3 regions of the Geomicrobium sp. JSM 1781026 genome follow, and region 2 is predicted to be linked to each of the others. Evidence: riboswitches for the same ligand, from Rfam matches in the RefSeq annotation. Region 2 holds a riboswitch; each other region holds the start of a gene.
What was found. Region 2 has a riboswitch for S-adenosylmethionine ahead of ACE1TF_RS15585 (methionine ABC transporter ATP-binding protein). Riboswitches for the same ligand answer to the same signal wherever they lie in the genome.

Region 1: linked by a shared signal. The riboswitch ahead of ACE1TF_RS03595 (methionine ABC transporter ATP-binding protein) and the one ahead of ACE1TF_RS15585 (methionine ABC transporter ATP-binding protein) in region 2 are both predicted to bind S-adenosylmethionine.
Region 3: linked by a shared signal. The riboswitch ahead of ACE1TF_RS12495 (methionine biosynthesis PLP-dependent protein) and the one ahead of ACE1TF_RS15585 (methionine ABC transporter ATP-binding protein) in region 2 are both predicted to bind S-adenosylmethionine.

The regions. Positions count from the first base shown of each region.
Region 1 is NZ_JBHFQF010000002.1:129,781-139,910, forward strand. It holds gene ACE1TF_RS03585 (SDR family oxidoreductase) at 1-810, shown strand, start outside; gene ACE1TF_RS03590 (hypothetical protein) at 919-1,275, opposite strand; SAM riboswitch class I at 2,151-2,253, shown strand; gene ACE1TF_RS03595 (methionine ABC transporter ATP-binding protein) at 2,331-3,356, shown strand; gene ACE1TF_RS03600 (methionine ABC transporter permease) at 3,334-4,002, shown strand; gene ACE1TF_RS03605 (MetQ/NlpA family ABC transporter substrate-binding protein) at 4,152-4,964, shown strand; gene ACE1TF_RS03610 (FAS1-like dehydratase domain-containing protein) at 5,033-5,617, shown strand; gene ACE1TF_RS03615 (hotdog family protein) at 5,610-6,041, shown strand; gene ACE1TF_RS03620 (GntP family permease) at 6,077-7,363, opposite strand; gene ACE1TF_RS03625 (sigma-54 interaction domain-containing protein) at 7,434-8,834, opposite strand; gene ACE1TF_RS03630 (class I adenylate-forming enzyme family protein) at 8,994-10,130, shown strand, end outside.
Region 2 is NZ_JBHFQF010000009.1:15,222-25,351, reverse strand. It holds gene ACE1TF_RS15605 (sensor histidine kinase) at 1-420, opposite strand, end outside; gene ACE1TF_RS15600 (response regulator transcription factor) at 417-1,100, opposite strand; gene ACE1TF_RS15595 (PepSY-associated TM helix domain-containing protein) at 1,392-2,756, shown strand; gene ACE1TF_RS15590 (FixH family protein) at 2,749-3,234, shown strand; SAM riboswitch class I at 3,307-3,412, shown strand; gene ACE1TF_RS15585 (methionine ABC transporter ATP-binding protein) at 3,568-4,587, shown strand; gene ACE1TF_RS15580 (methionine ABC transporter permease) at 4,588-5,268, shown strand; gene ACE1TF_RS15575 (MetQ/NlpA family ABC transporter substrate-binding protein) at 5,292-6,158, shown strand; gene ACE1TF_RS15570 (M20 family metallopeptidase) at 6,171-7,379, shown strand; gene ACE1TF_RS15565 (metal ABC transporter solute-binding protein, Zn/Mn family) at 7,900-9,192, shown strand; gene gdhA (NADP-specific glutamate dehydrogenase) at 9,248-10,130, opposite strand, start outside.
Region 3 is NZ_JBHFQF010000006.1:140,468-150,597, reverse strand. It holds gene ACE1TF_RS12505 (pullulanase) at 1-3,361, opposite strand, end outside; gene ACE1TF_RS12500 (bifunctional homocysteine S-methyltransferase/methylenetetrahydrofolate reductase) at 4,210-6,054, opposite strand; gene ACE1TF_RS12495 (methionine biosynthesis PLP-dependent protein) at 6,063-7,184, opposite strand; SAM riboswitch class I at 7,267-7,370, opposite strand; gene ACE1TF_RS12490 (hypothetical protein) at 7,433-7,597, opposite strand; gene prsW (glutamic-type intramembrane protease PrsW) at 7,610-8,275, opposite strand; gene ACE1TF_RS12480 (asparaginase) at 8,295-9,269, opposite strand; gene ACE1TF_RS12475 (YpdA family putative bacillithiol disulfide reductase) at 9,281-10,130, opposite strand, start outside.

The DNA of each region.
Region 1 (10,130 bases), on a different contig from region 2:
GTAGCGGTAATTACAGGAGGCAGTGGGGTGCTCTGCCGGACTATGGCAAAAGAGCTCGCGCGCCAAGGCATGAAAGTCGCGATACTAAACCGAAATGTAGCGAACGGTGAAGAAGTCGCCGAACAGATCAACATTGCAGGCGGAGAAGCTGTGGCTGTCCGTTGCGACGTGTTAGACGAAACGAGCATCGCTGCGGCTTACGCGCAAGTAAAGAAAACGTTCGGCGCGTGCGACCTGTTAATTAACGGTGCTGGTGGCAATCACCCCGACGCGATCACCGAAAAAGAAACGTACGAAACTGGCGATCTAGAAAGCAATATTCGATCTTTTTTTGATCTGCAATTAAGCGGATTTGATCACGTGTTCCGTCTAAATCTCGTCGGCACACTCTTGCCTACACAAGTATTTGCCCGAGATATGACATCAAGCGGGGGCACAGTCATTAACATCTCTTCCATGTCGGCCCCGGCTCCGATGACGAAAGTACCGGCCTACAGTGCCGCCAAAGCTGGCATCGACAACTTAACAAAATGGACAGCTGTCCATTTTGCAGAGACGGGAATACGTGTGAACGCAATCGCGCCAGGGTTCTTCCTCACTGAACAAAATCGCGATTTGCTCACCACCCCAGACGGGGGACGTACCGCACGTGCGAACAAAATTATCGATCATACCCCACAGCGAAGATTCGGTGAACCTGAAGACTTACTCGGCACGTTGCTCTGGCTTGCCGATGACGAAACATCGCGCTTTGTCACTGGTATAACAGTCCCGGTTGACGGAGGGTTTATGGCTTATTCCGGCGTGTAAAGAAGTCGCCTCTTGCAACGGTAATAAGTCACCGTCGCAAGAGGCGTTTTTTAATGCCGATATATGTTGTACTTTTCATAAAAAGTAACCCTATTTTACAAAGACTGCCTAGTCATATTCTTTCCAAAACTCGCCTGTATGTTTATTTACATAATAGCGGTTGAGTGTCGCTATGTGGGACGAGTCACCGTTTTCGTCCGAAACGGACTCTGCTACGGTAATGACATATTCATCGTCATCATTAATCCCTTCATTCATCAAGCGATAACTTTCCGCTTCAGTTTGAAAATCATCACTCACAATGCCAATCACTTCTTCTTCATCGAGTATTTGCTCCTCTTCTGCTTCCACCTCAACCATTTCTTGTTCTTCCACAGGCTCACTTGGTTCAGGCACCAATTCTCCTGCCATAGATTGAGACAAAGCGGCGGCGCTCATAATCGTTACAGCTCGCAAAGGATTCAATCCGATCATCTCCTTGCCTACCCTTTCCCTAAAAGAAAAAGAATAAATCCGAAAAAATGGAAATAAATTTTGAATAACAGCTGTAATACGTGTATCAACTTGGAAAAAGAGAAAAAGTAAACAAACATGAAACAAGGCCCCCACTTCAATATAGTGGCGGCCTTGTTTCGTTTTCCTGACGAGCGAGAGCTGTCAGGACTACTAGGGATAAACAACCCCATCCTTCTATATTTTTCAATCCACGCACCCTAGAGAAGCGGTACGAAACCTAGCATAATGCAATCGCATACATAAGTATGATGTGCCTGCTGAGGACGGCGGGAGTTGAACCTGTACAGGGTGTGACGGTAAGCCTATGATTTATACGACAAACCTTATTTCAATCCACGCACCCATACAGGGTGCGACACTTTTTCTCTTTTTAGGTAGTGTTGCTAAAAAAATTTCAATCCACGCACCCATACAGGGTGCGACGATGATGATGGTTTTCCGATCCAACACCCAGGAATTTCAATCCACGCACCCATACAGGGTGCGACTGCGAAATTAAGGGTCTATTGACCAATATCCGTTTATTTTTTCTTCTAACAATTACTTTTTTCGCACATTAATGGGGGTATAAACTAGCAATCATTACATACTTTCACAAAATTGACCCGATTTTTGGTGCGGGTCACCCAGGGTTTTTATGTTCGCTTCGGGTTCGCACCCGGATGTGCATAGCCTATTTGAGGGAGCTTATGTAAGAAGATTCGACATCGTTCATCCGCTTCCTGCAATAAAAATCATGCTTCAATTCCGATCAGAAAAGTTAGTATTTTCTGTTGACATTATCGCTTTAAAGTATTACGATAGCTACTACTAACTTCATATTTTGCTTATCGAGAGTGACCGAGGGAATGGCCCGATGACGTCCGGCAACCTCCATTGAGGAAGGTGCCAAGTCCAGCAGAATGCAACAATTCTGAAAGATAAGTCGTGAAATTGTGCACATTGCCATTCAAGACTTTTTTCAGACGAAAAGGGTCTTTTTTTATTGGGTTGGGGGTCGAGAGATGATTGAAATTAACAATTTGACAAAAGTATATCAGACGAAAAAGAAAACGGTGACCGGTGTTAAGGATGTGACTTTGGCGATTGCACGTGGAGATATCTTTGGCATCATCGGATACTCCGGGGCAGGGAAAAGTTCGCTACTGCGCTGCATAAACGTGCTTGAACGACCGACGAGCGGTTCAGTCAGCGTTGACGGTACGGAGATGACCAAATTGAAGGGGGAAGAGCTCCGTAAGCAGAGACTAAAGATTGGCATGATCTTTCAGCATTTTTACTTAATTAGTCAAAAAACGGTCTATGACAACGTGGCGTTTGCGCTTCGAGCAGCAGGGGAGTCGAAAGAAGCCATCCCCGCACGGGTCGACGAGCTACTCGGATTAGTTGAACTTTCCGATAAGCGTGACGTTTACCCGGCGCAACTGAGCGGTGGTCAGAAACAACGTGTCGGCATAGCGCGTGCTCTTGCAAATAACCCGGCGGTGCTTTTGTGCGACGAGGCTACGTCGGCTCTTGATCCGACGACGACGCAATCCATCTTGCGGTTGTTAAAAAATTTGAATCGAGACTTAGGATTAACGATTGTACTCATTACCCATGAAATGGGTGTGGTGAAAGAGATTTGTAACCGAATGGCGATTATGCAGGACGGGGAAGTCGTTGAGCATGGGCGCGTATATGACCTATTTGCTGATCCGCAAGAGGCGCTCACACAAGAGTTCATCTCCAACGTCGTTTCATTTGAAGTGCCAGAAGAAACGCTTGCTGGTTGCACAGGGACAATTATTAAAGTGACATTTCGTGGCACGGTAGCTGGTGAAGGCATCATCGGGGATATGTTGCAACAAATCGACATAAAAGGAAACTTCTTGCACGGTGCGATTGAATACATCGAAAACCGGCCGCTCGGCATATTCATCATGGAGCTGCGCGGAGAAATCGGTGACGTACAAACGGGTATTAACTACATTCAGCAACGACAAGCAGATGTGGAGGTGTTACGCGATGGACTTTCAACATCTAATTAATTTGTTGCCCGACATGGCAGAAGCATTTGTGGAAACGATGCAGATGATCGGCATATCTACCGTCGTCGCGATCATTATCGGTTTGCCGCTCGGCATCATTTTATTCGTCACCGACCGCGGATTGTTTTGGCAGAACGTCATCTTGCAGCAGACACTTGGCTTTATCGTCAACATCGTCCGCTCGATTCCGTACATCATCTTGCTCGTTTTACTCTTTCCGGTGACCGGGCTGCTCGTTGGTACAACGACTGGACCTGTCGCGGCGAGCGTTTCCTTATCTGTTGCCGCCATCCCATTCTTTGCGCGCATCGTTGAAACTGCGCTTCGGGATATCGACAAAGGCATGATTGAGGCGGCGATTTCAACAGGTGCCACCCCTTGGATGATCATGAAAGACGTCCTCTTCCCAGAAGCCCGCTCATCAATTATTCAAGGGCTTACCCTTACGATTATTAGTCTCATCGCTTATTCGGCGATGGCCGGTGTTGTCGGTGGGGGCGGCATCGGAGATCTTGCCATTCGCTATGGCCATTACCGGTACGACACAACGATCATGATTGCAACCGTTGTGTTGCTCATCGTCCTCGTCCAAGTAATCCAACAAATTGGAGATCTAATCGCTAAGCGTGTGGACAAACGAACATAAAACCGCAAGAGGTGCAAGGGTCAAAACAGGAGCGACGGTCATAGCAAATGCCATTCCTCCTAGGGGCGCTACCCGGAACGCAAGCAACGAGAAGTAAGATCCATGTCCCAGCTAAAGAGAGTATCTAAATAGAGAAGGAGAGAAATCAGTTGAAAAAATCGACCGTATTCTTATTAGGAAGTGTATTGGTATTGTCCGCTTGCGGAGACGAAAGTGAAGGCAGCGAGGAGACGGCTGGCGACATCACATTGGGAGCTACCGCTGGTCCTTATAGCGATATGTTGTCGGAGGCAATCGTGCCCGGCTTGGAAGAAAAGGGGTATTCCGTCGACATTCAAGAATTCTCCGACTATGTGTATCCGAACAATGCGCTAGCAAATGAAGAAATCGACGCCAATTTGTTTCAACACACCGTCTACCTTGAGAACTTCACTGAAGAAAACAACCTCGATCTCGTCGGGCTCATCACCGTTCCGACTGCACCGATGGGGTTGTATTCCGATGAATACAGTGACTTGAGCGACGTTGCTGAAGGCGCGGAAGTTGCGATTCCAAATGATCCGACCAACGCCGCCCGCGCCTTCATCATGCTCGAAGAAGAAGGGCTCATCGAATTTGAAGACGGCATCGACGAGCTCACCGCATCGGCCCGTGACATTACCGGCAACCCCCTCGATTTGCAGTTTGTTGAGCTGGAAGCCGCACAACTGCCGCGCCAAGTCGGTAGCTCAGCGCTTACCGCTGTGCCAGGGAACTTCGCCCTCGGTGCTGAGATGGACCTGTTGGATGCGCTCGCACTCGAAAACATGCCTGATCAGTACCGCAACGTCGTCGCCGTCCGTGCCGAGGACGAAGACGGGCAGCTTGCTCAAGACATCGTAGATGTAATCGAATCCGAACAGTTCGAAGAAATCATTGACGAGCAGTTCGAAGGGTTCGGAAAGCCGGAGTGGATGGAGTAAATCGCCCATCTCACCCGTATTGGCACCATTTTTGCACCCTCCTTCCCAATAGAAGGAGGGTTTTTCATATGCAACCAGACTGGAAACGTGCATGGCAACCGATAGTTGAACGCGTAGGTACCGATTTTTGTCCTGGGGAGCAGCTTTGGGGAGCGGACCCAATTGAGGCATCCGCGGTGCGCCGTTTTGTCGAACCGCTAGAGTTCGACTGCCCGCTACATACCGACCAACACGTAGCAGAGCAGTATGGCTACGGACGCATCATTGCCCCGTATAGCAGCTTGTTCGTTTGGATTACGCAGCCGTATTGGAACAAAGAGATGGGCGCGCAGTTTACGAGCGCCCACCCCGATGCCCAACCAGAGCAGAGCCCGGTTCAAGGCTTCGTGTCTGACCACGAACCCGTCACGACCGGGTACTTTTATACCGACCTCGACATCGAGTACATCCAGCCGTGCTACGTTGGCGACCACTTATACCAAGAAGGCAACCGCCTCACGTCATGCGTACCTAAAGAAACCTCCGTCGGCCGAGGCGCATTTATGCGCTGGGCATCAGTCATCAAGAACCAGTCCGCTGAACGAGTGGCGAACGTGTCGATCGGCACGTACCGGTACAACCCACATTTGAAAGGAGGCAGTGCAAATGAATGAGCGCTATTGGGAGGACGTGCAAATAGGCGAAGCTTTGCGCCCGGAAACGTTTCACCTGTCGGTGTACAGACTTGTGATGGCGGCGGGAGCAACGAGAGACTTTAATTCCATCCATCATAACAGTGAGTATGCTAGGCAATCGGGCGCAGAGGATATGTATGCCAATAATGTCTTCTTGCAAGGCATGTGGGAGAAAACCGTTCGTGCTTATATCGGACCTGCTGGAACGATCCGGCGACTGAAAGGGTTCAAAATGAAGACGTTTAATACAGCTGGAGAGACCGTCACTACCAATGGAACGGTCGCTAATAAGTGGATTGAAGAGGGCACAGCGTTCGTGGAAATCAAGCTTTGGACAGAAAATGCCGACGGCATCACCGTCGGCCCTGGCACGATGATCGTCACCTTGCCACTAAAGAATTGAGCGCACACGCCGTGCGCTCCACAAAACGCACCCGTTTACACGAGACCCATTGACGCCATAGCAATCGCCACTACGGTCGCAACGATTGGAATGAGCACAGCGACGACGAAGATATCTTTATATGACTCTTTATGGGTAAGACCCGTGACGACGAGCAGTGTGATGACGGCGCCGTTGTGAGGGAGGGCGTCGAGCCCGCCGCCGGACAACGTGGCGATCCGGTGCAGCGCTTCTGGGTTCAGACCTGTCTCGAGCGCCAAGTTGTAATACCTCTCACCGAGCGCCTCTAACGAGATCGCAATCCCGCCAGAGCCTGAGCCGGTCGCACCGGCCATCACATTCGTCGCAATTGCGAGCGAGATGAGCGGGTTCCCACCGAGTGAGAGCAAGGAATTGACCAACCGATCAAACGCGGGGACGGCTTGCACGACGGTCCCAAAACCAACAGCGGCACTCGTATTAATAATCGCGAGCACCGACCCGCTCGCCCCGCTGTTCAGAGACGTCACGAACTTGCGCCAGCGGTGGGCGTTAAAGAGCATAATCGCGACAATACCGGTAATAAGCGCGACAATAATGTGCCAACCGAATAGATTCAGCGTTACAAGTACGATCAGAAGCGGAATAATTGAAAGAAAGAAGTTTGGCAGACGATCATCTTCGTGATCAATGATTTGTTTGTCCTTCGGTTCAGTGAAGAATTCTCCTCGGCTCGAGAGTTGATTTTCCCGCCATCGTAAATACGCGTACCCGCCCCCGGCGATGACGATTGCGGCAACACTGCCCATAATTGGACCTGCGGCTGCCGTCGTATTGAAATGCGTCGTCGGGATTAGATTCTGGATTTGTGGGTTGCCAGGAATGGCTGCCATCGTAAATGTAAACGCGCCAAGGGCGATGGTTGGTGGCAAAAGTCGTCTCGTTAAGTTCGCCTCGCGGAACAGTGCCAATGCGAGCGGATAGACGGCAAAGACGACGACGAACAGACTCACACCTCCGTACGTAAGAACTGAGGTGGCGAGCAGCACGCCGAGAATGGCGCGTTTGGAGCCAATCACTTTCGTGAGTGTAACCGCAATCGTGGCTGCCATCCGTGTATCTTCCATTAACTTCCCGAAAATCGCACCGAGCATGAACACTGGAAACCATTGCTTCGCGAAATCGACGAATCCGCTCATGTACGTGCCAGCATAGGCGTCGAGCAAATCCAATCCCCCTGTAAGAGCTACAACGCCAGCAGCAATTGGAGCGACCCAGATGATCGACCATCCTCTGTAAGCGAGAATCATAAGTACCGCAATTCCAATTAAAATCCCAATCATACCGTCACCCTCCTCATCTGTGTACACGAAGAAGATGCAAACATCGTGCCATAAGTAAACGCTTACAAAATTATTGTGAGGAAATATTTAATCGCTTCTTTTTTCGGACGAGTGTTGAGATGTCAATGTCTAACTGCTCGGCTGCTTCCTTTAATGTCCGGGCTTTTGCTAGTGTGTCAGCAATGTACGTTTGTTCAAACTGTGCGATCGCTTGTTTTAACGATGGAGGTTCGTTATTTTCATCAAAAAGCGAGATATCAAGCTTCTCACCCGTCGCTCCAGTCATTCCGTCGGGTAGAAGATCTTTCGTAATCGTCTGCGATTGGCACATATGGTACATGCGCTCGATCATGCTTTTTAACTCTCGTACATTTCCCGGCCAGGCGTAATGGAGCAACGCTTGAATTGTGCTAGAATCCATCCGCTTCACTAGAGAATACCGCTTTTCGAGCTGTTTGAGAAAAAAGAATAAAAGTGTGGATACATCGGCAATTCGCTCCCGTAATGGTGGAATTGTAATCGACAATACATTCAACCGATAAAATAAGTCGCTTCGATATTTCTTTGCGGCGATCAACGTGTCCATGTCGGCGTTCGTGGCCGAGATGACGCGAATGTTTACGGGTGTCGTTTTCGTATGGCCGATGCGCCGGACCGTCTGGTCTTGGAGCACATGCAATAGCTTTACTTGTTGGGGATGGGGCATATCGCCAACTTCATCAAGAAAGAGCGTTCCACCATTCGCCAATTCAACCAACCCAACTTTGTCGCTCGTTGCCCCACTAAACGCCCCTTTCACATAACCAAACAATTCCGATTCCAGCAGATGCTCAGGAATGGCCCCACAATTCACTTTCACAAATTGTCCGGTTCGTTCACTTTTTTCATGGATATATTGTGCGAGTATATCTTTTCCGACACCCGTTTCCCCTAGAATCATAATCGGGGCATCGTTCGGTGCAAAAGCGGAGGCGAGCTCAAGCGTCTCCTCCATTTCTTTGCTCGAATAGATGAGACCACCGCGTTGAAAAAATTGCTGTTCGTTCATTGCAGATTGTTTGTGACTGAGCTCAGACAGTTCTTTTTCCAACTGATTCAGCTTCGTAATGTCGCGAACATTGGAGATGATACAAAGAATCTCTCCGTTCTTGTTATACACCGGTGTGGACGTCAAAATCGCTTTTGATCCTCCGTAATAATCGATCACCGTGCTCTCTTGTCGGCCGGTTTTTAACGTTTTTCCTGCACTTGAAATCGGGATGATATCTTTTTCGACGAGTTCATCCACTGTATAATCGCGCAACGCATCAACAGGAATTTTTGAAATGGTAAGGAGTGACTCGTTAAACAGTAGTGCATGACCAGCGCGATCGCACACGTAAATGCCATCACTGGAAATGCTAATCACACTTGTGAACAGTGACATGATTTCATCATCGTGTTCGTACTGAAAATAGGGCGTTCGATACATGCTCATTCGCTCCTTTGTATGCAAATTTGCGCATTCAATATGCACATCTGCATATGCAAACCAATCAACCGTGGATATGTGCAGTGTATCATATTATCTGATAATTGGAACAAATATTGCACCATTTTCTAACAGTCAAATGAAAAAGGGGCAGATACGATGGATATTAACTATATGATTCGACATGGTCTAAAGCACCCGCAAAAAACGGCCGTCCAAGTTGAAGACGGGGAGCGTTGGACTTACGCACAATTAGATGAGAAAGCAAACCGGTACGGAAACCATTTGCGAAGTCTAGGGGTTAAGCAAGGGGATCGGGTCGGGATGCTTTTGACGAATAGCCTTGAGTATATAGGCCTTTATTTTGCCATTGCCCGTATCGGAGCGATTGCTGTCCGCCTAAACTTTCGACTAACAAGTCAGGAATATGCATATTTGTTCGACGATGCAGGCATGCACGTACTCATATTTAACGATGAGTTCACCTGTGTAGTTCAAGGGGCGGGGGCAAAGCACATCGACCATTACCTCTGCTTGTGCGCAGACGGGGAGCCCGTCCCGAGCTGGAGCCGTTCTTTTTCCGAATTGGAAGAGGGCAGCTGTGCACCTATTTCTACAGCGAGTATTCAGAGCACAGATCCAGTGATGCTCATGTACACATCCGGCACGACTGGTCGACCGAAAGGTGCCGTTTGGAGCCATGACAACACGTTATGGTTTTCAACCATTCAAGCATTGCGTTGGTCGCTCGATGGAACAGAAACAGCCATGACGACGGGACCGCTCTACCACGTCGGGGCAATGGAAGACCTTGCCTTGCCCGTCTTACTCAAAGGTGGGACTGTCTTAATTTCCAAAAGTAAAGGATTTTCCATTGAGCGCGTGATGGACGTAATTGACCGTGAGCAAGTGAGCGACATCTTTTTGTTTCCATTTATGATCTATGATTTGCTCCAACATCCATCGCTACACACGTACGAGCTCTCCTCCCTACGTCGGATCGTCACAGGTGGCGACCCTCTCGTTCCGTGGGCGATTGAGCAGATGGATCGTGTTTTGCCCGGAGCCGGTGTCATTCAAGTGTATGGATTAACTGAAGGTACGCCAATCGCGGTATGTCTCGATGCTAAAGTCGATCGCGACAAAATCCATACCGTCGGTCCTGCCATGCCCCTCGTTGAAATCAAAACCGTCCGTGATGACGGCGAAACGTGCGACATCGGGGAAGTCGGCGAAATCTGGATCAAAAGCCCAGTCGTATCCGCCTCTTATTGGAACAAACCTGAAGCCACCGCC
Region 2 (10,130 bases):
TATGAGAGGAACAACGACACCGAGCACTTCTTGATCGTAGCTTGGGTGCGTACGAATAATTTCGATGGTTTTTCCAGATAGCAATTCGTTCTGCTCGTCCGAGGTAAAGAATTCAATCATAAGGTTGTCTCTGCTGTCGGGTTCGAGTAGAGGGTGCTCTTGATCAAAGTAGAACACATCGGCACCGGAGCTTTGGTCGGTCCATTGCACACGCCACAAAAAGGAACTCTCTGAGTCGTATCCATAATAGATGGATGCAAGTTCTTCTCCCGACTCAGTCAGTGATTGAATTTGTTCGTCGACATATAGCCGTTCATATAAGTACGAGGCGACGTATACGCTGAGTAGCGCTAACATAAGGAATACAGCAATGAGCGTTATCCAGATGCGTGTTCGCAATGAGTGGTGGCGTTTATTCATGTTTCCTTTTGAAATTTGTAACCCACTCCCCAAACGGTCTGTATTAAATGTTTCGCGGATTGTAGTTTTATTCGTAATGTTTTTATGTGTGTATCTACTGTTCGCAAATTTCCCTCTGTCATATCCTTATCCCAAAGCAACTCGTGAAGGTGGTCTCGAGAAAATACTTGCGCAGGGTGTTCGGCAAGAAATACTAACAGATCAAATTCTTTCTTTGACAAGGAAATATGCGCTTTGTCATTCGTAACGGTTCGTGACTCGACATCAATAACAAGGTTGTCCACTTTAATGAGCGTCCGCTCGTTTTGATGACCTAAACGTCGAAGAACTGCGTGAATTCTAGCTACGAGTTCGTCTAGGCCAAACGGTTTGACAATATAGTCATCAGCACCTAATTGAAGCCCCCGTACTCGTTCTTCTTGTTCCCCACGAGCGGTAAGCATAATGATCGGAATGTCCGATCGGTGTCTAACTTCTTGGCACAGTTCAAAGCCGTCCATACCCGGCATCATTACATCCATAATGACAAGATGGATCGACGACGTGCGAAGTTTTTTAAGGGCAGCCAAACCATTCGTTGCACGTTCGACGTTGTATCCGTTTGATATTAATACTGAAGTTACGAGGTTTAATAATGGCTCCTCATCGTCTACGACGAGAATCGTCTTTCGTTCACTCATGGTAGCCTCCTTCTCATTTCAACTGCATTATAGCTAATTTTTCACTAGATTGTACAACGTGATGAGTTAGTAAATGTTTCTACTTGTAGTGTACGCACGATTTGTGAAGAAATTGTGTGGCATAAAAGCCAGAATTGAAGATTTCACATAGACTTCACAACGCTTATTTAGGATGGATATACATGCGGTAGGGGTCTCTATGGAAGGCAAACGCTATCAAAACCGTTAGGCCACTACATCGCAGAACAACGAACAATCTTTACAAAAGTGGTAGATGAGGGGAGCGTACCGATGGCAAAAAAATCAAAACAGATGAATGTGCAAGTAATATGGCGCTGGCATTTATATGCAGGTCTACTATTGGTTCCTTTTTTGCTCGTACTAGCGATTACAGGGGGAATTTATCTTTTTAAATGGGATATAGAAGCTGCAATCTATGCTGATTATTACGAAGTAGAAGCGTCTGGAGAGACGCTACCACCTGAGGAGCAAGTAGAAATTGCAGCGGATGAACACGGCGGAGAAGTGGTTAGATATCGGCCTGGGGAAGATGCCAATCGCTCTGCTGAAGTAGGAATTGTTGATGAAGCGGGTGAGTCGTTAACGGTGTTTGTCAATCCTTATACGGGGTCGATTCTCGGTACGTTGCAAGATCGCGATCGTGTGATGGATCGGTTGGCTGACTTACATAGTGAACTTATGGCAGGGACAACTGGAGATCGAATTGTCGAACTCGTCGCTTGTTGGACAATTATTATGATTGTGAGTGGCCTGTACTTATGGTTTCCTCGTAAAAAAAATAAAGTTCAAGGAGTGATCGTTCCCCGCTTTAGAAAAGGTAAACGCACACTCATTCGTGATTTTCACGCGGTGCCAGCATTTTGGCTTTCCGGAGGGATGATTTTCTTACTCGTCACTGGCTTATTGTGGACCGGCTTTTGGGGGAATGGGGTTCAACAACTAGTAACGAGCACAGGTGCAGGGTATCCACCTTCAATATGGGTTGGTTCTGCTCCTGAATCTGAAGTCATATCTGAAGATGTAGCTGATGTGAGTTGGGCTGCAGAAAATCTGCCTGTACCAGAATCACAATATATTGCAGGATTTGAACAAGTATCCATTACCGAAGTGACGAGGGTGGCAAAACAGCTCGATATTCATCCGACATACGATATCTTCTATCCAAGTGGACAAGAAGGAGTTTTCACACTTTCTGTCTTCCCGCACCGAGCTCAAGATGAAGCAACCGTTCATATCGATCAATATAACGGTGCGGTTTTGGCCGATTACCGATACGATGATTATGGAACGATAGGTAAAGCGATGGCGCTTGGCATTACGATTCATAAAGGATTACAATTTGGGTTTTGGAATCAGATAGCCGGACTGCTCGTTTGCGTAGGGATGGTGGTCATGATTTTAAGTGGTTTTTGGCTATGGAAACGCAGGAAGCCAACGACCCATTCTGGTGCACCGAGATCAATCCGAATTACCGAAGCGAGAGGGATATTGACGATTCTCCTCATCTTTGCCGTCATCTTCCCACTTGTTGGTTTGTCTCTTGTCGTCGTTTATCTCATTGATCGCTACATCATTCGAAAGAGCAAAACGTTGCGAACATGGCTCAATGTTCAAGAGGAGGAACACCATGCGTAGAGGAATGATCGTGGGCTTCCTACTAGTAATGTTGTCGGGTTGTTCAATGGTGGAACGGTTCGTGGACGCCAACAATCATGATGACTACAATGACAGGGAAAGACTCGTTGTAGATATGATGACAAATGAGATTGTCACCGCAAACGAACAGCAACGCCTCTCTGTTCAAGTGACAGCAGACTACATTCCTGTCGTTGATGCAGAACATGTCGGTATCCGCATTTGGCCGGTATTAGCAGGGGAAGAAGAAGCAGATGAGTACGAGCTCTTCCACCATACGATGGGCGTGTATGAAACAGAAGTAGAAGTCTCTCGGGAAGGCCTGTATTACGCGGAGGCCGTCGTAGAAATCAATGACCAAAAGCTACGACCGAAAAAATATTTTGCCGTCGGTCGTCTCTATCAAGAGGAAGTACTTTTGTTAATGGAAAATGGATCAGAGGAATCGGGAAATGAAGATCATAGCGCTCATCACTAGATAAAAAATTTAAAAGGCAGTTGACAAAATAAATTTTGTCTATATAATAAAAGAAAATTCATAACTAAATATTTCTTATCCAGAGAGGTGGAGGGACTGGCCCTTTGAAACCTCGGCAACAGGCTTACTCTTAAGCACTGTGCCAATTCCTGTAGCATGTATGCTGCGAAGATAAGAAGAGCCTAAACGGGATAAAGACCAACCATCCTCTCTTCTTATTTTAAGAAGGGAGGATTTTTCGTTTCCAAAAGGATACGGTTGAAGAGATTTTTATCGTTAAAACTAAGTAAATTTATATGTTAAATAAGAATTTGTCGTTAGAGGGGAATGTAGATGATTACATTTGAAGACGTATCGAAAATATACGAAACAAAAACAGGTGCAATTCATGCGTTGAAAAACGTGAATGTCACGATTGATAAAGGAGAAATACATGGTGTTATCGGCTTGAGTGGGGCAGGGAAAAGCACGCTCATTCGTTGTGTGAATCTCATTGAGCGTCCAACATCGGGGCGCGTGCTCGTGGACGGTATTGACTTGAGTCAGAAATCTGGTAAACAACTCCAAAACCAAAAACAAAACATTGGCATGATCTTTCAACATTTTAATTTGTTGCAATCCCGGACGGTGTTTCAGAACATTGCGATGCCGCTAACCTTACAGAAGAAGTCGAACAAGGAAATAACAGAGCGTGTAGAAGAGTTGCTCCAGTTTGTTGGTTTGGAGCATCATAAACATCATTATCCAGAACAGTTATCAGGTGGACAAAAGCAACGAGTGGGTATTGCTCGTGCGCTTGCTTCAAACCCATCGATCCTGTTGTGTGATGAAGCAACATCCGCACTCGACCCGGAGACGACAAATTCGATTTTGCAGCTCATTAAAGAAATTAATAAACAATATCAAATTACTGTGCTACTCATCACGCATGAAATGTCGGTCATTCAACAAATTTGTGATCGGGTGTCGGTCATGGACGATGGCGAGATTGTTGAGAGTGGTTCTGTTATCGATGTTTTCTCTAAACCGCAAGAAGAAACGACGAAGAAGTTTGTAAAGTCAGTATTTCAAGCCGACATCCCGAGTCGCGTTATGGAAACTGTGAAGACGCAAGATGAGCATTCCAAAGTGATTCAGATTGAGTTTATTGGTTCGTCATCGAGTGAACCGATTTTATCGCAGATGGTAAAGAAGTTCGGAGTTGATGTGAATGTACTGTACGGCAATATTACCGAAATACAACAAGTGCCTTTTGGACATCTCGTCATTCAAATCCAAGGAGAAGAACAAGCGATCGAGCAGGCCATTGACTTTGTATACGAAAACGACCTTTCCCTAAAGGAGGTGGCATAAATGTTAGAAATGCTACCGTCTGCAATCCAGCCGAATATTACGACCGCTCAACTACTGGATGCTTTATATGAAACATTGTATATGGTAAGCATCTCTCTCGTATTTTCGGTTCTAATTGGCGCGGTGTTAGGCGTGATTCTCGTTGTCACAAGAGAAGGGCATATCCTTTCATCACCATTCATTTTTAACCTTTTAAATCCAGTCATTAATGTGTTGCGTTCGATTCCATTTATTATTTTACTCGTTGCAATTATTCCGATTACTCGTGCCATTGTTGGTACGTCGGTCGGAACGACGGCAGCCATTGTGCCCCTTGTTGCCTATGCGGCACCGTATGTTGCAAGACTCGTTGAGAACTCATTGCTTGAAGTTGAACCTGGAATATTGGAGGCAGCTGATGCGATGGGGGCATCGAAAGTACAGGTGATTACAAAGTTTATCTTACCTGAAGCGATGGGCTCGCTCATCCTTACGATTACGACGGTAACCATTGGTCTGGTTGGGGCGACTGCGATGGCGGGTGCGATTGGAGCTGGAGGAATTGGTGACGTTGCGCTCACATACGGGTATCAGCGGTTTGATAATATGACGATGCTCATCACCGTCGTACTGCTCGTCTTAATTGTTCAAGCGGTACAAACATCAGGTAATTATTTTTCGCGAAAAGCAAGAAGAAGATAAAACAGATAGAGGAGAATGCCATAATGAAAAAACAATTGAAATTCGTAGGGGTAACATTTACTGCAGCGGCACTCGTTGCGTGCGGCGATGATGAACAATCACAAACGGAGGCAGGAGCGTTTAGCCCTGATGACCCGGTAACAGTAAAGATTGGCGTGAGCGGGACCGACACGCCGCAGTGGGACTATATTGCTGAACTTGCTGAAGAGGAAGGCATTGAGATTGATTTAATTCGTTTTAGTGATTATGTGCAACCGAATATCGCACTTGCCGAAGAGGAGATTGACGCCAATGCTTTTCAAACCGTTTCTTACTTTGACAACTTTAAAGAAGAGCACGGGTTTGATCATTTAGAAGCCATTGCAGCGACTGTGCTCGCTCCTTTAGGCTTGTACAGCGACGAGTATGAGCGCGTGGAAGACATCCCAGAAGGGGCTGAAATTGCCATAGCCAATGAAGTGACCAATCAAGCGAGAAATCTTATGCTTCTCGAAGAAGCCGGGCTATTAGAGCTAGAAGACGATTTCGGGGTAACGAGTGGGCTTGATGACATTAAAGAGAATCCTTTAAACCTAACACTCACACCTGTTCAACCGGCGAATGCGCCTCGCATCATGGCAGACATTGATGCCGCAATTATTAACAACGGAATCGCTGTAGATGCAGGTTTAAGCCCTCCTGATGATGCCATTGCCATTGAAGATGAGACGGCTACGCCTTATATCAATATTATCGCTGCGCGTGAGGACAATGCTGATGATCCAGCGTTGCAAAAGATTATCGACATTTACCAAAGCGAAGAAGTTGAACAATTTATTTTAGACGAGTATGAAGGTGCAAGTATTCCGACATTTATTTCAGTCGAAGAATTGCTCAATTACCCAAAATAGGAGGTCATTACGATGACGAGAGAAGCGTTAAAACAAACCATTACCGATTACGCAAAAGCGCACCAACAAACCTTTATTACCATTAGTCAGCAAATTCATGCACGTCCGGAATTAGGAAATGAAGAAGTGTATGCATCTGCACGATTATCTGAGCAATTAGAACGTGAAGGGTTCTCCGTCCAACGAAACATTGCGGGACACTCGACTGGATTTATTGCAAAAAAGTCATCTGAAAAACCAGGTCCAACCGTATACTTTCTTGCTGAGTACGATGCGTTGCCAGAAATCGGGCATGCTTGTGGCCATAATATCATCGGGACGACGAGCGTATTGGCAGCCATTCTTCTAGGGCAAATTATTGAAGAAATTGGAGGTACGGTGGCTGTTGCTGGAACGCCTGCAGAAGAAGGTGGAGATAACGGCAGTGCAAAAGCAAGTTTTGTTAATCGAGGGTACTTTGATGATGGCGATGCCGCAATTATGATTCATCCGGGCAAAGAGACGCGCGTGTCTGGTCATTCTCTAGCGGTTGATCCTGTTGATTATCATTTCCACGGACGAACGGCTCATGCATCTGCAACACCTGAAAAGGGAATTAATGCCCTCGATAGTGTGATTCAATTATTTAATGGTATAAACGCATTGCGCGAGCATTTAGCAGACGATATTCGAATTCACGGTGTTATTCCTGATGGAGGAAAAGCGCCAAATGTTGTCCCCGACTACGCTCGAGCTCGGTTTTTCCTGCGGGCGGCTTCAAGGCATGATCTAAATGAAGTAAGGAAGAAAGTTGATCGCATCGCTGAAGGTGCCGGATTCATGAGTGGGGCCGACCTTGAAATTACTGAATTCCAAAACGCTATCGATGAACTGCTACCTAACGATCCATTTAACGAATTATTTTATGACATTTTCACAGAACTTGGTCACGATGTAGAAAAGACACCGTCTCAAGCAGCTGGATCAACGGACACAGGCAATGTGAGTCAAGTTCTTCCTACAATCCATCCTCATATTAAGATCGGCGATAACCTTGTCGGTCATACAAGGGAATTCGCCGAAGCGGCTAGTTCGCCGAAAGGAGACCAAGCGGTCATCGATGGCGGTGTAGGGCTCGCGCTTATTGGATTAGAGTTGTTCCTAGATTCAGAGCGATTAGTAAATATCAAACGAGCTTTCGAAGCGTCTCGAAGCAAGCAAAGTGAGCCATTAAGCATATAAAACCCCTACAATTCTTTGCATAAATGTTTCTTCTGTCGTTCATGATAATGAACAGGGGTGATATTTATCGCACGGAGAATGTCCAAACCGAAAACCCACCGCGCTCGTTCAATGTTCAAAGATAAGCTCGGTGAGATTAACCGTATTGTAAAAGCTGCATACCAAGATGACTCAGAAAGAAGATAACGGCTAGGGCTGCTCCGACGGGGCAGTCCTTTGTTGTAGGGGGCGACGTTGTGAGGTCGAGGAGGGGAGAGTGCACGCATTCGACATGGAAGTGCACGCAATCGACAGGCGAGTGCACGCATTCGACACGGAAGTGCACGCATTCGACAACATCCCCGCGCCTTACTTGATGAATCGTTTCACTAATGTACCCTCCTCCGTGATCGATAACCGCGGTCACTTTTTTAAATTAAAAGGTTGACAGTAAAAAAAAATACGGGTAATCTATAAAACGTAATCATTACGATTTATATACATGTATAGTAAATAGCGACGATCACGGGAGGTTGGGACTTTGAAAAAATTACTTTTTTTAACGATAGCAAGTAGTGTAATACTTACAGCATGTCAAGATTCTGGCGATGAAAGCGATGAAGGCACGACAGACGAGGACCCTTTAGCGGTTTCAACGACGTTATATGCGCTTGAGGATTTCACGAGTCGGATTGGCGGGGAGCATGTAGAGGTCGAGAGCATCTATCCACCTAATGCTGATGCCCATACATTTGAACCTTCATCGAGTGAATTTGTGATGTTGGCAGAACAAGATCTGTTTATTTACTCTGGCGTAGGGATGGAGCCTTTTGCTGATACAGCGGAAGAAGTTCTCGAAGATGAGAACGTCCATGTGTTTGCAGCTGGAGAGAACCTCGATCTTCGTGGTGAGGGGCATCATGAACATGACCACGGGCAGGAGGAAGAAGATCATGATCATAGTCACGACCACGCCCATGAAGAAGACCATGATCATGCACATGATGAACAGCATGCAGATGAGGATGGCCCGGTCATTCAAGGCGTTCAAGCCCACTATCATACAGGTGACACGATCGATGTCCACATTGGCGATGCGGATGACGCCGGCGATGGTGAGTGGCACTGGTACACTCGCACGGATGAAGCTGGTGATTGGCAACGTACGGATGTCGAAGGACTCGAATACTCAGGCGAGGCTACGGAAACGAAACAATTAAAAGCGGTTTTGTACGATGAAGAGGACGAAGTTCTACTTGAAACAAATGAAGTGAGCGTGATTATTGATGATCATGACGAAGAACATGGCGTGGGAGATCCACATGTTTTCCTCGATCCTGTGCTCAGTCAGCAAATTGCTGAAAATATTAAAGAAGTCCTCATTGAATTACGACCAGAACAAGAAGATGATTTTACGGCAAACTATGAAGCACTTATTGACGATCTTGAGCAGTTGGATGAAGCGTTAGCAAGCACTTTTGAGGAAGCCGACCACAACCAGATCATTGTTTCTCACGCAGCATACGGGTATTGGGAAGACCGGTACGGATTGGAGCAATTAAGTGTCCACGGTTTATCATCGACGCAAGAACCTTCACAGTCTGAACTTGTGAACATTGTAACGATTGCCGAGGAGAACAACTTAGACTATGTGATTTTCGAAAACAACGTTAGCTCCACGATTACCGAAGTGATTCAATCTGAGATTGGTGCAGAGAGCTTAGTGCTTCGCAACATGGAGAGCATCTCTCAAGAAGACAGTGATAATGACGAAGATTATGTAAGCATGATGCAAATGAACATTGAGATACTTCAACAAGCGCTAAATGATTAAGTGATTTATATTTTTGGCCACCTATTACAATAATAGGTGGCCAAAAAATTGATGACTAGACGATGCCTTGGGCAATCATTGCATCGGCGACTTTCTTGAAACCGGCAATATTGGCGCCATCTGATAAGTTGTCTTCGCATCGATATTTTCGACCTGATGCTAAACTTTTGTCGAAGATTTCTTTCATAATTTCTTTTAGCTGTGTGTCGACTTCTTCAAATGACCAAGATACGCGCGAGCTGTTTTGTGCCATTTCTAGCGCCGATACGGCAACCCCACCGGCGTTTGCAGCTTTACTTGGCGCAAACTGGACGTTGTTATCACGGAAATGATGAAACGCTTCAAGTGTACAAGGCATATTTGCCCCTTCTGCAACAACGCGCACGCCATTCTCGACGAGGCGTTTAGCGTCTTCCCCGTCTAATTCGTTTTGTGTGGCACAAGGCAAGGCGACATCACAAGCGACTTCCCAAATCTTCTTATCCTCGTAATACTCTGCTTCTGGATGATGCTCTGTATAGGCGTGAATGCGTTTCTTCTCGACTTCTTTAATTTGCTTGATTGTTTCTACGTTGATTCCGTTTTTATCATAGATGTAGCCACTAGAATCATTACAAGCAACGACGATGCCTCCGAGTTCAACCGCTTTTTCCATCGCATAGATGGATACTTTACCAGCTCCGGAAACGACAACTCTTTGCCCTTCTAATGTCTTGTTTTCTTCTTTGAGCATATTCTCAACAAAGTACACGACACCGTAGCCTGTCGATTCCGTGCGGGTGAGGCTACCGCCGATGTCGATTTCTTTACCGGTAAAAGCACCGGCCTCTTTTGTGCCGTTAATCTTCTTGTATTGCCCAACCATATAGTTGATTTCTCTGCCGCCGACGCCAATATCTCCTGCTGGAACGTCAACATTTGGGCCGATATATTTTGCT
Region 3 (10,130 bases), on a different contig from region 2:
CAACCGTTTGACCATCATCTGTTTTCGTTACTCCTCCGATAGTCTCGGACTGCCCCATACGATTTACAAGCTCGATATTTTCTAGCAAATCTTCCTCTGCAAAAACTTCCGTCGATGAAAATACAACGTCAATGGTTGATTCGTCTACTAACCAGCCGTACTCCATCCCTTCACCGAATACATAATAAGGGTTTGTGTACACGTTTGTATCACCAGCTTGTAAAAATATTTGACGATGCTCACTCAAGTTGGCGAAGTTCATGTTCCCAGATTGCTCTCCCGTCTCTCGGTTTACGAGTAAAAATTCAACGATCTCGGCCCCGTCCTCGATTTCAACATCGACATAATGGCCGTACTTATTCTCCTCTGCGAAACGATGCGCACCTTCTGGCCAGTTTTCAGTTGGGTAACGCACATCGCCCCACGTCCATAACCCCCAGTCGTCAAGTTCATCACTCTTATAATGGACGCGCAAAATGTCATCTTCGCTATGAGGCTCGTATAAATACACTCGCCCGTCTTCAGTTAACCAAACTTCATTCAAGTCGTCAGAAATGAGCTCCACGAACACATCACCAGTAATGTTCTCCCCCGTCGTCGTATTAACGAGCATACCGACCGTCTCAGCTTCTGGCAAAAGTTTAACATCCGTGTAAATCGAAAAATCTTCATGAGTTCCTTCTGTAAAAGGTTGTGCTGCATTAGGCCAGGCACCTTGTTGTTCTGAAGGCTCTGCAACATCTTCCCACACCCATAAACCTAGATCGTCTACGGCATACTCCCCTGGTTGATAATGAACCCGAAGGGTATCTTCTGGAATGTCACTCGATTCATCCGTTACGAGTTGTCCTCCTTCCACAGTGAGTAACACCGTACCGCCATCACTCATACTCGGAATCGAAAGCGTTATGATCCCTTCCTCACTTGCTTCATAAGTTTCACCTTGGTACGCATCAACAACGACTGCATCTGCAGAATCCACTTGTAACGTAAGTAGTCTTTCTTCCTCACTGACATTCAACCCAACGTAAACAGCATCTTCATCAATAGATCGCTCAAAGACGATGTGCCCTTCTTCGTTTGACCCTGCAACTGTTTTACGCTCACCAGACGCAAACACTTCTCGATGTTCATCTCGAAATGCGAGAATGGATCGATAATGTTCCCTTACTGCATTTCCTGCAAAATTGTCATCCTCAATCTTTTCCCAAGGCATATCGTATCGGTTATCATAGTAAGGATAATTATCCATACCGCTCAAACCAAGCTCTTCTCCGTAATAGATCACGGGTTGACCGATTGCCGTCATTTGTAGCGAAGAGGCTACGAGCAGCTTCCCAACATTGCCATCAACTCGCTCTAAAAATCCTTCTTCGTCGTGACTACCAAGAAATTGCCCGAGCAAAGCCGTGTTGTCCATCTGTTCATTTCGCTCAACCAACTGTTGATTCGCTTGTTGAAGATTCCCATTTACGAAATCAAGGGCAGTATACTTGAACTCAAAATCTAATAATGAATCCATCATGCCTGACCGTAAATAGCCGTGGTCATTATTCTGACCCGCTCCCCAAGACTCCCCAATTAACTGAAATTGTGGGGCTCGTTTTGTTAATTCATTTCGAAATGCTTGCCACGACGTATCCTCGACATGCTTTACCGTGTCAACGCGAAAATAATCAATCGAGTTGCCCGCATCCGTCGTCGACTTCTCAATCCAATCAGATTGCCATTCAATCACTTGTTCTCTTACAGCCGGGTCCTCGGTAATGAAGTCTGGCAACCCAGCAAGTTCGCCTGTCACTTCATCTTCTCCGACATTTCCACCTTGCCTAATTAAATCAGCGAAACGCTCACGGTCTGCATCCGTTGGAAATCCAGGCGGGCGTTCTTCATCCGGAATCTCTCCATCGATTTCTTTAAGCCCATAACCCGTATGATTTAAAACCACATCAACCATAATTTTCATGTCGCGTGCTGCCGCTTCATCGATCATCTCATGGTATTCTTCCATCGTTCCAAAATGAGGATTTAATTTGGTGAAATCGCTTGCCCAATACCCATGGTACCCAAAATAAGGATGTCCTGCAGGCTCATCTTCATCGGTAAATCGAACATCATGAGCGACATTTTCAACAATAGGACTGATCCAAATCGTATTCACACCGAGATCTTCAAGATAATCAAGGTTTTTCGTAATCCCTTTAAAATCACCACCTTGATACGTTCCGCGATGGTGTTGCCCATAATTTTCATAACCTAAATCGTAAGGGTCATTGTTTGTTTCATTGCCATCAAAGAAGCGATCGGTTAATAAGAAATAAATGACAGCTTCATCCCAATCAAAATCATTTTCATCTTCATATTCCCGTTTTGTCACTTCAATTTCAGCATTCACTGTGGAAGAATTTCCGTACTCATCAATGGCTGTCACCGGGATTTCTTTAACTCCGGCACTCGTCGCTCTCGTTACCGACAACGTGACCTCCATGAGATCAAGGTCGACTTCTAATTCTGACGGACCGCCTAGAGACGTCGTATCCGCAAATAGTTGATTTACACCCGCTCCTTCTATATCAATAGATAGAACAGCATTTTCGTTGAAATTCATCTGTTCTGGATCGACAGACGTATCAAATATCATTTCTTCATTCACATAACGAATGACGGACTCTTCGGAAAATGGATCCGCTGTTTCGTACGTATCGTCTCCAATCGTTACGATGTAAGAATACGGATGTTCTCCTTCAGGAAGGTTTTCATATAAAAACTCATAGCGCTCTTCTTGATCGTTATACGTCATTTCAAACTGCTCACCTAAAATCGCCAGTTCCACTCGGTCAATGTCTTCCATTTTGTTTTGTGCAAACAACTTAGAATCACGGTAGTAAAACTGTGCATTCCCATCTCTTAACTGTGGTCCTGTCATCTCTTTAATCGTATGTACATCCATAACCCCTTCGGTAACATACGCTTTTGTTATCGGTTCATTGTGATTAATTCGTATTGACCGGTCAACGTCTTGACCATTTGGTTCCCGGTTCTCCCAGTCCCCTTTTTTTATGATAAAACCAATTTCTTTCACTGAAGGGGCAACCTCAATATATGCAACTGCGTTGCCATCTTCAATATGTGAAAATTCAATCTGATCATCTTGCACCCCTGTCCCCCATACCCAGACGTCCCAATCATCATAGTTGTTATCAGTACGGTCGTACGTTAACTGGACGACGTGGTGGTCGTTTACCGGTTGTTCTGCTCCAACACTTGCCGGATAAGCGGTGAACAACGATTGCACCGTCGACACAAGCAACAGAAAAATCATAAAGCTTGCAAACGTATTTCTCCTTGTAAAATGGCTCATTAACCCTTCCTCCTCTTCAAATAATGTAACCGGTTGCACAAAAACACAAACATGTAGTAAGCGCTTTCAATTAAATCATACCTTATTTGTTCGTGTAAATCTCACATTCATATAAAACAAACAATATTCCTATAAATCACGAAGTACAAAAGACCTATTCATAACTTTCCTGCTTGAACCTAGTGTGCTATATGAGTTGAACGAAAAAAATTTCACTAAATTCGATGACCGAGATCTGTCTTTGCAGGCAAACGCCTACCAATCGTCTGTTGAAGTTCATCTCACTTCGATGTCGATCGTTGTTCTTTACTCCAAGGGTTGTGGAAAACACAGAAGCCGTTTGCTGAATTGCAAAAAGGTGTGACCGATGGGAACCACCTGGCGCAAGTGTGTGATGGTCTGGCACGTATGTGACAATCCAGCCTTCTAACCGAGTACTTTCGGTCCTCAACGGTCCCATATATCGCGATTTGTGACCGTTGACTTCGTTTATGTGCACATCCACGTACAAAATGATGATTTTTCTTTCCCAAATGTCACAAAAATGAATATATGGGGCATTTGGGCGTCTTTCCACACCGTGACCAGTAGGCAAAAACGCGAACCGTGTTGCTCTTATGATTGGGAGTGTCAAGAAAACACGATATGCGTACTTTGACCACCGATGTTGCACTTGTGCGCTGGAGTACGACCATGCGCCTGCAGTGGAAAACAACAACAAACTTTGCAATCAGGAAAATGGTAAGTTCATTCTATATAACGTATTTTGCTATATACATAACAAACCGCCCCGAAAAACGGGGGACGGCTCTTCATCTGCTGAAGTTCGTCTACAACAAACGGACAACTTAATGAAGCGTGTTTAATTGTTGCTTAGATAATTGTGCCTTTGCGTCTTGAACGAGGGAAGCCGTAATATGATAGCGCAAAAATGGGGTAACGAGATATACACGTTCAAATAACGATAAGCTATGTTGTTGCAACTCTTTCGCAATTTGTAACCCTTCTTCTTCCCCTCGTTGCACATCTTGACCACAAGACTGCATACGTTCTCTCACTTGTTTCGTAAGGGTAATTCCAGGCACTTCATTGTGAAGAAATTCTGCATTGCGACTATTAATGAGCGGCATAATGCCAACATAAATTGGCACGTTAATATGTGCAGTTGCTTTTTTCAATGCATATAGTGTATCTACGTCATAGACCGGTTGTGTCATGACAAAGTCCGCACCTAGTTTGATCTTCTTATCTAATCGTTTAACGGCTTTTTCCATCGAAGAGACGTTTGGATTAAATGCGGTTCCAACTCGGAAATTTGTTTTCACACCGAGTGAACGACCAGAATGGGAAAACCCTTCGTTCATTTCTTTTAGCATAGAGATCAGATCAAATGACGTGAGGTCATACACCGATGATGCTCCAGGGAAATCACCCACTTTCGTTGGATCTCCAGTGATTGCTAGCACATCGGTAATGCCGAGTGCATGCAAGCCAAGAAGGTGAGATTGCATGCCGATGAGATTTCGGTCCCGGCAAGCAATGTGAACAAGTGGGCTCGCACTCGTTCTTTGTTTAATAAGTGTAGCACTAGCGACATTGTCCACTCTCGATGTCGCTAACGAATTATCTGCGAGTGTAATTGTATCCGCACCTGCTTCGGTTAAAGCTTTTGCGCCGTCCACAAATATGTCCAATTTCGATAAAGACTTCGGTGGATCAAGTTCAACAATGACGCTCGGTACCTTTTGATTCGAAACAGGGTGATCTTTTGATTCCAGTCGTTTTGAACGAACATAATGGTTATTTGACGTTTGTCGTTTGATCGGCTCTTTACCTTTAAGCTGATCTTTTAACGCACGAATATGTTCGGGTGTCGTTCCGCAACAACCTCCGATGAGATTTACGCCTAAATTTCTAAAGGACACTGCCTGACTTTTGAAATAATTTGGGTTGGATTGATAGACAAGCCTTCCATCTCGGATGCCTGGTAAGCTTGCATTTGGATAGGCAGACAACAATAAATCCGTCGGAATATCACTCTCTTTAATGGATGTAATCGTTTGAGCAGGGCCCATTCTGCAATTCAAACCGACAACATCTGCACCTTCACTTTGCAACCTTTGCAAAGCATCTTGAAGCAAAATGCCTCCGTGCAGCACACCCACATCTCCTAAGGACACATTGGCAACAATCGGGATGGATGCATCTTGCTCTTTAATGAGCCGGATGGCACGAATAAGCTCGTGCAAATCATAGTACGTTTCAAGTAGCATGACGTCGGGTGAACTCGCTAATAGTGCCTTTGTTTGTTCTAAAATTGCGTCATCAATTTCTTCATCGGTCCACTCACTTGACCGACCATCCCGAATACCGCCAATCGTACCGGCTACATACGTTCCGTCAGAATGTGCCGCTGCTCGTTTTGCAAGTTCCACACCGGCTTCATTAATTCGAGTAACTTGTGACTCTAGCCCGTAATTCTTCAACTTTAAGCGATTCGCAGCATATGTATTCGCCTGAATAAGATTGGCGCCTGCTTTTACATATTCCAAGTGGGCTTCGTATACTTGTTCCGCTGCATAAAGGTTCGCCTGTTCAATTGATCCGGTAATATCTTGGCTGTAAAGAAGGGTTCCCATTGCACCATCACCAATAATGATTGTCTTTTGTAAAGCTTCAATAAATTTCACCATGAGCCCTCCTATACATTCACGAGTTTCGCCGCTTCTTCAAAAGCATAACGAAGATCATTAGTAAGGTCGTTTGCACTTTCAATTCCACAAGACATTCTCATAAGTGTTTCATCGATGCCAATTTCTAATCGGACGTGCTCTGGAACATCGGCATGGGTTTGAGATGACGGGTAAGTCATTAAACTTTCCACCCCACCGAGGCTTTCAGCAAACGTAATGAGTGATAGATTTCGTAAAAGTGGGTCAACGAGCTCTGGGTTTGTAACACGAAACGATAACATCCCACCTTTGCCAGGATAAAGGACTTCTTTCACGAGTGGGTGTTCGTCTAGATACACAGCCACTTCTTTCGCGTTCTCTTCATGTTTCTTCATACGTAATGACAATGTTTTCATTCCTCGTACGAGCAGCCAACAGTCAAAAGCCCCAAGCGTCATTCCGATCCCATTTTGGATGTCGAACAATTTCTCCCCAATCGCTGGGTCTTTCACTGCAATTAATCCTGCTACGAGATCATTATGTCCGCCCAAATACTTGGTCGCGCTATGAATGACAATATCTGCACCTTCTTCTAAAGGTTTTTGCAATAGCGGGGTATAAAACGTATTGTCAACAATCAATAGAACGTTATTTCTTTTAGCAATCGCTTGAATTTGCTGAATATCCGCTTCCTGCATTTGCGGATTCGTCGGTGTCTCAATGAACAGTGCACGCGTGTTGTCTGTAATCGCTTCTTCGAGTAATTCTAGGTTTCTAGGGTCAACGTATTGAATGTTCACGCCCCACTTTGGCCAAAACTGTTGGAACAAACGATATGTCCCTCCATATAGATCGAGGGACGCAATAATTTCATCCCCTTGTTCAAACAATGAAAGAACCGTTTGAATCGCCGCCATTCCGGAACTACAAGCAAAACCTCTCGATCCCATTTCCAAATCAGCAATCGCTTCTTCAAGAACGTCTCGTGTTGGGTTTTTCGTTCGGGCGTAATCATACCCTGTAGACTCCCCAACACCAGAATGACGGTACGCAGTGCTCATATAAATCGGGGCATTAACCGCTCCGGTCGTTTCATCTCTTCGGTTTCCTGTCTGAACGAGCTTCGTTTCTTGTGAATATCCCTTTGCCATTCAAATCATCCTCTCTACGTGAACCAAAGATAAAAAATGCCCTCTTCAGAGTATGAAGAAGACACGATCGTTTCGATGTTTCTTCTTATCTCTCGGCATATCATGCCAGTAGGAATTAGCACCTGACTCCTTGAGCTGGTTGCTGAGACTTCTTAGGGCCTATCCCTCAGTCTCTCACGATAAGATTCCTTGTTCATTTAGTTGTAGTGTTACGATACCTTATTCAGAAACAGGTTGCAAGTATATTTCTATTCTGGTGATGCTTCAATGACGAGCTCTTCTTCATTTCCGCATACACATCGTTTGAATCCTGTCTCATATTCACCGTCATTCTTCTGCCTTCCGCGCAGAATATACTTTTCTCCACACTTCGGACAGCGGATGACGATTCGATACCTCGCATCTGTCGTCATGAAGCTCCCTCCTTAAACTGACTGTTTACTGTTTTCATTTGCTTTTTTTACCTTACTTAAGCCTAACCACCATAAAAAAATCATAAACGGAATGAGGACAAACGGCATCCAATTGTTGGAATAAGTGAGCACTAGATTAAAGATACCGTGAAAGACGACGGGAAGAATCAAGCTATACATGAGCCATTTCTTCCTTTGACCCCGTACTTGATAACGGGCAGAACCTAAATAATAACCCATAATCACACCGAAAAGTGCATGTCCACTCACTGGGAATAGCGCTCTTCCTATAACCGCGTCAGGGCCTTGACCTATAAGATAAAATATATTCTCCAGCGTCGCGAATCCTAATGAAAGTGCGACAGCATAAACAATTCCATCGAATTTCACAGTGAATTGTCCAAACTTATAGACCGTAAAAATCAAGAAAAACCATTTAAAGAATTCTTCCAGCAACGCTGATTTTAGAAATGTCTCTGCCAATCTAGATGTTAACAAACCTTCTTCTGTCAGCGCAAATTGTATGACCATTATCGGAAACACGATGAGCATTCCGATAATAAATGCCCGAATAACATCTCTCCACCCAGCGCTTCCATATTCATTTCTTAAGTAAAAATACGTGAGCAATGCCAAGGCAGGAGCAGATCCAACAGAAATGAGCGCCACAACATTCATGTCTACTTCCTTTACGTATTTATTGGTCGAATGCCGACTGAAGGTTCATTAGTTCTGCTGATAAGAGCACGTATAACTTTACTTTTGCTTTCTTACTACTATAGTCTTTGCCAAGAATCACACCTTGATTCAACAAGTCATACGTACTGCCTTCATAATCGTATGAAGGGTATACTTCTCCTTCTTCTGCACTCGTCGTAATCACGATCGGTTTTTTGGCGTTACGTATGAGTGGCATGTACGCTTTTGGCACTTGACCTCTTCCAAGCCCCTCAATTACGATCCCATCGATGCTCGATGAGTCAAGCATGAACTGCAGCACTTCGGCAGAAGCACCTAGATGAACTTTCAAAATTTCAACGTGAAACTCCTTTTTCGGAGTAAACCGCGGCTCAGTAATAATAACCTCACGCACGAGTGGTTTTTGGAAGATGTGTGCTTGATCATTATCAACAATTCCAAAATACCCGTAACCAAAAGCATTAAAACCTTGAACATTACTTGCATGTTCTTTTCTAACATATTTAGCAGAGAACATTCTCTCATTAAAGATAACCACTACACCTAACTCTTTTACTCTGGCGTCAGATGCGGTAATGACCGCATTTCTTAAATTCACAGAAGCGTCGCTACCGACTTGTTCAGGCCCACGTTGTGAGCCAGTGACGACGACAGGTTTAGACACCGGTAACGTTAACTCTAAGAAGTAAGCAACTTCTTCTAACGTATCTGTTCCTGACGTAACGACCACACCGGTAATACTTGGATCTTTACAATAGTCCATCACCACTTCTCTTACGTTCCACAAGTCTGTAAATGTTAAGTGAATGGACGGCTTGGACACAGCGGAACAAATCTCTAAAGAAACGTCAAAAGGAGCATCCAATGAAGCGACTAACTCTTCACCGTCTAGCTCCCCAGCGACTAACTTGCCTTCTTTCGTTTCTTTACTGGCAATTGTCCCCCCCGTTGTTACGAGTGCAATGGATTGCATCTACTCACCTCTCATTGGCTGATTTCTCGATGTGCGATGACTTCAGCAATCGCATCTCCGTGATGTCTGCCTGTTTCAATAAAAATTTCATTTGCGTTGTTGCCAGCGGCTATGACACCAGCAATGAATAAGTTTTTGACGTTTGTTTCCATCGAATCAGGTTTATAAAACGGTCGTCCAGACGTCGCATCCATTTTTACACCCATCTCTTCTAAAAACGCATGGTCAGGGTGGTAGCCAATCATGGCAAACACAAAGTCTGCAGGAAGGTCATGCTCCTCATCGTCTGTTGTGACATAACGGACGACGTCTTGTGTAATTTCGGTAATATTTGCTTCAAAAACCATTTGAATATGACCATTGTTCACGAGTGATGTGAATTGCGGAAGAATCCACGGTTTTACTTTCGGTGAATAATCCGCGCCACGATAAATAACCGTCACTTGAGCGCCTGCCTTTTCCAACTCCATCGCTGCATCGACGGCCGAATTCTTGCCACCAATGACAACCACTTGCTGACCTTGATACGGGTGTGCTTCTTTAAAATAGTGATACACATGAGAGAGCTCTTCTCCCGCCACCCCTAATGCATTTGGATGATCGTAATATCCGGTCGCAATAATGACATAATCGGCATGATACTCGCAATACTCACCTTTTTGTTTTCTCGTTTCCACATGAAAAGTTCCATCATCAAAAGGTTCAACAGACTGCACGGATTCATATCGATTGACGGACACACGCTTACGCTCTACAACTTCACGATAGTAGACGAGTGCCTCATTGCGTTTCGGCTTTTGGTTTGTCGAATAAAAAGGAACGTCACCAATTTCTAACTTTCTAGCCGTGCTAAAGAACGTT